Regions from separate parts of the Burkholderia sp. Bp8998 genome, predicted to be linked through region 1. Evidence: predicted binding sites of a transcription regulator. Region 1 holds the regulator's gene; the other holds the start of a gene.
What was found. Region 1 encodes LexA, which represses DNA repair genes until DNA is damaged. Its sites were predicted from a motif close to ACTGTATNNNNATACAGT; they were not measured.
Positions count from the first base shown of each region.

Region 2: a site for LexA is predicted at 1,520-1,537, ahead of recA (recombinase RecA). Genes of this name have one in related genera too.

Region 1 is NZ_QTQF01000007.1:193,667-197,076, forward strand. Features, by position in the region: gene DIE06_RS10735 (sulfate ABC transporter substrate-binding protein) at 1-779, opposite strand, end outside; gene lexA (transcriptional repressor LexA) at 1,044-1,691, shown strand; gene DIE06_RS10745 (hypothetical protein) at 1,718-2,056, shown strand; gene DIE06_RS10750 (DUF2939 domain-containing protein) at 2,086-2,796, shown strand; gene DIE06_RS10755 (universal stress protein) at 2,887-3,384, opposite strand.
Region 2 is NZ_QTQF01000004.1:135,182-138,591, reverse strand. Features, by position in the region: gene recX (recombination regulator RecX) at 1-371, opposite strand, end outside; gene recA (recombinase RecA) at 371-1,444, opposite strand; gene DIE06_RS06970 (response regulator transcription factor) at 1,635-2,363, shown strand; gene DIE06_RS06965 (sensor histidine kinase) at 2,381-3,410, shown strand, end outside.

The DNA of each region.
Region 1 (3,410 bases):
ACCACGGCCACGGGCGGCTCGGCCAGGATGCTCACCGACGGCACGACGATCTCGAACTTGTCGGTACCGAATTCCTTGACCGACAGGAACGCCTCGTTCTCCCACGCGATCAGCACGTCGCCGATCCCGCGCTGCACGAAGCTCGTCGTCGCACCGCGCGCGCCCGAGTCGAGCACGCCCGCATTCTTGTAGAGCTTCGTCACGAATTCCTTCGCGGTCTGCTCGTTGCCACCCGGCTTGTGGACCGCGTACGCCCATGCGGCCAGGTAGTTCCAGCGCGCACCGCCCGACGTCTTCGGGTTCGGCGTGACGATCGAGATGCCCGGCTTCGTCAGGTCGTCCCAGTCCTTGATCCCTTTCGGGTTGCCCTTGCGCACCAGGAACACGATCGTCGACGTGTACGGCGACGCGTTGTCCGGCAGGCGCTTCTGCCAGTCCTTGTTGACGAGCCCCTTGTTGGCGAGCGCGTCGATGTCGTAGGCCAGCGCGAGCGTCACGACGTCGGCCTGCAGGCCGTCGAGCACCGAGCGCGCCTGCGCGCCCGAGCCGCCGTGCGACTGCTTGAAGTTGACCGTCTCGCCCGTCTTCGCCTTCCACTCCTTGCCGAATGCCTGGTTGAAGTCCTGGTACAGCTCGCGCGTCGGGTCGTAGGACACGTTCAGGAACGTCGTATCGGCCTGGGCATGTGTCGCGACGCCCAGCGCCGCCGCCGCGCCCAGCGCGAGTGTTGCGATCAGGCGGCCCACTCCGCCCGCCAGCCCCGTATTGCGCTTCGCCATCCTTGGTTCTCCAGTGTTGTCGGTATTGCGATGTCGGGCCAGTCTAACGAACGGGTTACATGATTAAAAATAATCGTTCTTCATTTTTTAATACTCAAAAGTGCTAACGCAGACGGGACGGACGGTTGCGGCAGACGAACCGGCGTCCGGACGTCGCGAAACCGCGTCGGAACCGGCGCGATCGCGTCGAACCTCAAGTAACGCTTGAAATTCGCGAAGTACTGTATAAAAATACAGCTCACTGTCTATCCATACAGTTCAGCCATGACCAAACTCACCGCCCGTCAGCAGCAAGTGTTCGACTTGATCCGCCGCGCGATCGAGCGCTCCGGTTTCCCGCCCACGCGCGCCGAGATCGCGGCAGAGCTGGGCTTCAGCTCGCCGAATGCGGCCGAGGAGCACCTCCGTGCGCTGGCGCGCAAGGGCGTGATCGAGCTGGCCGCCGGCGCGTCGCGCGGCATCCGCCTGCTCGGCATCGACGACGCACCGCACCAGTTCACGCTGCCGCACGCCGGCCTGATGCAACTGTCGCTGCCGCTCGTCGGCCGGGTGGCGGCCGGTAGCCCGATCCTCGCGCAGGAGCACATCTCGCAGCATTACGCGTGCGATCCCGCGCTGTTCACCAGCAAGCCCGACTACCTGTTGAAGGTGCGCGGCCTGTCGATGCGCGACGCCGGCATTCTCGACGGCGACCTCCTCGCCGTGCAGAAGCGCACGGAAGCGAAGGACGGCCAGATCATCGTCGCGCGGCTCGGCGACGACGTCACGGTCAAGCGCCTGATGCGCCGGCCCGGCGGCCTCGAGCTGATCGCCGAAAACCCGGATTACGAAAACATCTTCGTCAAGGCCGGCAGCGCGGAATTCGCGCTCGAAGGCATCGCCGTCGGGCTGATCCGCTCGGGCGAACTCTGACAATCGGTCTCGCTGAGGAGAACATCATGGAACGCCTTTCCCGTTTGCTGCCTTTCCGTCAATTCGGTCGCCTGCGTCACCTGCGCGGCCGCACGCCCTGCGCGCCGCTGTCCGCCGCGGCGCCCGTGGGGAACCAAGAAGTCGCAGTTGAACGGCAGGCGTCGCTGCTGCCGTCAGCGCTGCCCGCATTCGCGCGGGTCTCGCTGAACGCCGGCCTGAATCACGCGGAACCGGCGCGCCGTGCGCCCGTGCGCGTCTATCACGGCCGGTCGCGCCTGATCATGGTCGGGACGATCGATGCCGTGTGCCGGATGATCGATCGCTGCATCGCCGAGGAACGATCGGCCACGCACGGCGGTCTCTGATTGCGGAACCTGTCCGCACCGGAGGCATCGTGACCGGATCTTCGGGCCGCGCGTGGCGGCTCAAGCCCCTAGTGATCGTCGTGCTGGCCGTCGCCGTACTGGTGGCGATCGGCTATGCATACGCATCGCCGTACGTCGCGCTCGGTCGCCTGAAATCGGCGATCGATGCGCGCGATGCGCAATCGGTCAGCGAATATGTCGATTTTCCGTCGCTGCGCATCAGCCTGAAGCAGCAGGTCACGGAAGAGTTGATGCGCCGGATCGACGCTGTGAAGAAGGACAATCCGTTCGCGGTGATTGGCGCGCTGATCGGATCTGCGTTGATCGGCCCGCTTGTCGATGCCTACGCGACACCGGAAGGTGTGGCGGCGCTGATGAGCGGCATTCCCCCGCGCGGTAATCCGGGCGAACGGCCACCCGAATGGTCGGGCCCGCCGTCGGGTGGTGCGCCTGGCAACGCACCGGCCGCACCGCCGGTCAATCCGGCGGGCACCCCGGTACCGGGCAGCAATGCGTCCGTCTCGACCGCATCGGCGCCGGCCGCCGCACCCGCGCCGGTGCCGGCGCCGGCCAGCCCGACCGACGCGGGCCATCGGCAGCAAACGAGTGCCGGCTACCGGAATATCGATGAATTTGTCGTGACCTACCGGCGCAGTGCCGACGGCACGCGCTATGCGGCGATCTTCCACCGCTTCGGCCTGTTCTCGTGGAAGCTGTCCGCGATCGACCTGCACGCCTGAGGTTGCAATCGGGGTAGATGCCGCTGAGGCGGCACGGCGAGCAACCGGCGCGGATCGCAGGACAACCCGGCCGGTCGCGCGATCACTGCGTCACTTACCGCTCGCGGTGGCCGCCTCGCGTTCGCGCGCGATCTCGGCCTTTTGTTCTTCCGCCGACGAACACGCGACCAGAATGCTGCAGCTCACGCGATCGAGCAGTTGCGTGTTGCCCGACCCCATCCACCATCTCGACAATCCGCTGCGGCACCGATGACCGACGACGACGAGGTCGACCTTCAACTCCGTCGCGAGATTCGCGATTTCGTCGATCGGATAGCCGAACGCGAAATGGCCTTCCGCCTGAACGCCACGCTCGCGCAACCAGTTCACGCCTTCCTGCAGGATCTCGCGTGCGGTTTCCTCGAAGCGGCCGCACGCGACGTCGGTCAGCAGCCCTGCGCTTTGCGCGATGCTCGAGCGCATGTCGACGACCGACAGCAAATGCGTTTCCGCCTTCAGGTCGAGCGCGAGATTGGCACCGCACCGCAATGCCTTGCGTCCTTCGAGCGTGCCGTCGTAGCACAGCAGAATCTTGTTGTAGCTAGCCATGAAACCTCCCTGTCGCGACTACGTAC
Region 2 (3,410 bases), on a different contig from region 1:
GCAGCGCTGCCTGAACCGCCGGACGCACGGCGCGTGCGACGCGGATGCTGGCTGCTGCGCGTATACACATCTTCCTTGACCGACGCCGCATCGGCTGCACGCTCGCCCGGGAAGCCGACACCGGACACGCGACGGCGCGACCGGTCATGGGCATCGAACGATTCGTCGTCGTCGAACGGATCGTCCGGTGCGGTGATCTCAAACGAAACGAGGGCATCGTCAGATGCCCTCGTCGCGGTGCGGCTCGCGGCATCGCTGCCTGCGGGCCGCCGGCTGGCGCCTGAGGGTGCTGCCCGCCGGCCGGAGCGACCCGCCGCTTCGGGCGCGTCGCTCTCTTCCGGCCCGCCAGCCTGACCTCGGCGCCCGACCATCACTCTTCTTCGTCCATCGCCTCGGCTTCGTCGTGGCCGGCGCCATCCGGCATGGCGGCAACGCCGAGCGATTCGCGAATGCGGTTCTCGATCTCGCGCGCGATTTCCGGATTCTCGCGCAGGAATTCACGCGCGTTGTCCTTGCCCTGACCGATCTTCTCGCCGTTGTAGCTGTACCAGGCACCCGCCTTGTCGACGATCTTCGCCTGCACGCCGAGATCGATGATCTCGCCCTGACGCGAAATGCCTTCGCCGTACAGGATGTCGAAGATCGCTTCGCGGAACGGCGGCGACACCTTGTTCTTGACGACCTTCACGCGGGTTTCGTTGCCGATCACCTCGTCGTTCTTCTTGATCGAGCCGATCCGGCGGATATCCAGACGCACCGACGAGTAGAACTTGAGCGCGTTGCCGCCCGTCGTGGTTTCCGGGTTGCCGAACATCACGCCGATCTTCATCCGGATCTGGTTGATGAAGATCACGAGGCAGTTCGTGCGCTTGATCGTGCCCGTCAGCTTGCGCAGCGCCTGCGACATCAGGCGAGCCTGCAGGCCCGGCAGCGAATCGCCCATCTCGCCTTCGATTTCGGCCTTCGGCACCAGCGCCGCGACGGAGTCGATGACGATCATGTCGATCGAGCCCGAGCGCACCAGCGCGTCGGTGATTTCGAGTGCCTGCTCGCCAGTGTCCGGCTGCGAGATCAGCAGCTCCGGCACGTTCACGCCGAGCTTCGCTGCATATTGAACGTCGAGCGCGTGCTCGGCGTCGATGAAGGCTGCCGTGCCGCCCAGCTTCTGCAGTTCGGCGATGACCTGCAGTGTGAGCGTGGTTTTACCCGACGATTCCGGACCGTAGATCTCGACCACCCGGCCACGCGGCAGGCCGCCGACGCCGAGCGCGATATCGAGACCCAGCGAGCCCGTGGAGACGACCTGGATGTCCTCGGCCGCTTCGCCGTCGCCCATCCGCATGATCGACCCTTTGCCGAACTGCTTCTCGATCTGCGCGAGTGCGGCCGCCAGCGCCTTGCTCTTCTCGGCGGTCATCCCGGAGCCCTTCTTGCTATCTTCCATGAATCGTCCTTTGCTATGATGAGCAGCGTCTGTCAGAGGCGTGCCCGCTTTCAAGCGCCGCCCACGAATGCAGACACTGTATAAAAAAACAGTGTTTTATGCAAGCCCGCAATGCAGGCTGCGTTGTACACGGATAACTTCGGAGACAGCCGCGCCGGCGTGAACGCCCCGCCGGCCACCGGTCAGCAACATGCGAATTCTCATCGCCGAAGACGACAGCATACTCGCGGACGGCCTCACCCGGTCACTCCGCCAATCGGGCTATGCGGTCGACCACGTGAAGAGCGGCGTCGAGGCCGATACCGCGCTGTCGATGCAGACCTTCGACCTGCTGATCCTCGATCTCGGGCTGCCCAAGATGTCCGGGCTCGACGTGCTGAAGCGCCTGCGCGCGCGCAATTCCAACCTCCCCGTGCTGATCCTGACCGCCGCCGACAGCGTCGACGAGCGCGTGAAGGGGCTCGACCTCGGCGCGGACGACTACATGGCCAAGCCGTTCGCGCTCAACGAGCTCGAGGCGCGCGTGCGCGCGCTGACCCGGCGCGGCGCGGGCGGCGGCCCGACCGTCGTGCGCCACGGCTCGCTCGCGTTCGACCAGGTCGGCCGCATCGCGTATGCGAACGAGCGCGTGCTCGATCTGTCCGCGCGCGAGCTCGGGCTGCTCGAAGTGCTGCTGCAGCGCATCGGCCGGCTCGTGTCGAAGGAGCAGCTCGTCGACCATCTGTGCGAATGGGGCGAGGAAGTCAGCAACAACGCGATCGAAGTGTACGTGCACCGGCTGCGCAAGAAGATCGAGCCGAGCGGCGTGCGGATTTCCACCGTGCGCGGCCTCGGCTACTGCCTCGAGAAAGTCGCGCCCGCGGCGCCGGCCGACTCCGCCGCGCCCCAGCCCGCGGCGGCCGGCACGCCGCTGCGCTGAAACCGGCCGTCGCCGCGATGGCCACGCCGGCCCATCCCCGCCATCCGACCGGCGAGCAACCGTCCGCCGCCGACGCCGCGCGCGACGCGCGCTACGAGAACCCGTTCGCGCCGCCCGACGAAACCGACACGCCCGAGGCCGCGCGCCCGCGCTCGCTGTTCGGCGAAATCCTCGACTGGATGCTCGCGCCGCTCCTGCTGCTGTGGCCGATGAGCATCGCCGTCACCTATCTCGTCGCGAAGACGATCGCGAACGGCCCGTTCGACCGCGCGCTCGAGACGAATGCGTACGTGCTCGCGCGGCAGATCCATCCGGTCAACGGCGTCGCCGAGCTGACGCTGCCGCAGCAGACGCGCGACTTCCTGCGCGCGGACAACATCGACAGTGTTTACTTCCAGGTGCTCGGCACCCGCGGCGAGCTGGTCGCGGGCGAGGCCGACATGCCGCTGCCGCGCGACGAGGACCGCCCGCCGCCGGGCGTCGTCGTGTTCCGCGACGACCTGCTGCGCGGCAACGACGTGCGCGTCGCGTATACAACCGTCGCGCTGCCGGAGTCGAGCGGCACGCAGCCCGTGCTCGTGCAGGTCGGCGAGACGCTCGACAAGCGCAACGCGCTCGCGAACGACATCATCAAGGGCGTGATCCTGCCGCAGTTCGTGATCCTGCCGCTCGCGATCCTGCTCGTGTGGTTCGGGCTTTCGCGCGGGCTCGCGCCGCTCAACGCGCTGCAGGCGCACATCCGCGCGCGGCGGCCCGACGACCTGTCGCCCGTCGAGGCGCAGCGCGCACCGCCCGAGATCGAGCCGCTCGTCACGTCGTTCAACGACCTGCTCGCGCGCCTCGAACAGAACATGGCGCTGCAGAAGCGCTTCATCGCCGACGCCGCGCACCAGATGAAGACGCCGCTCGCGGGGCTGCGCACGCAGGCCGAGTTCGCGTTGCGTCACCCCGTGCCGCCCGACGTGCAGCGTTCGCTCGAGCAGATCGCGACGAGCTCCGAGCAGGCCGCGCGGCTCGTCACGCAACTGCTCGCGCTCGCACGCGCCG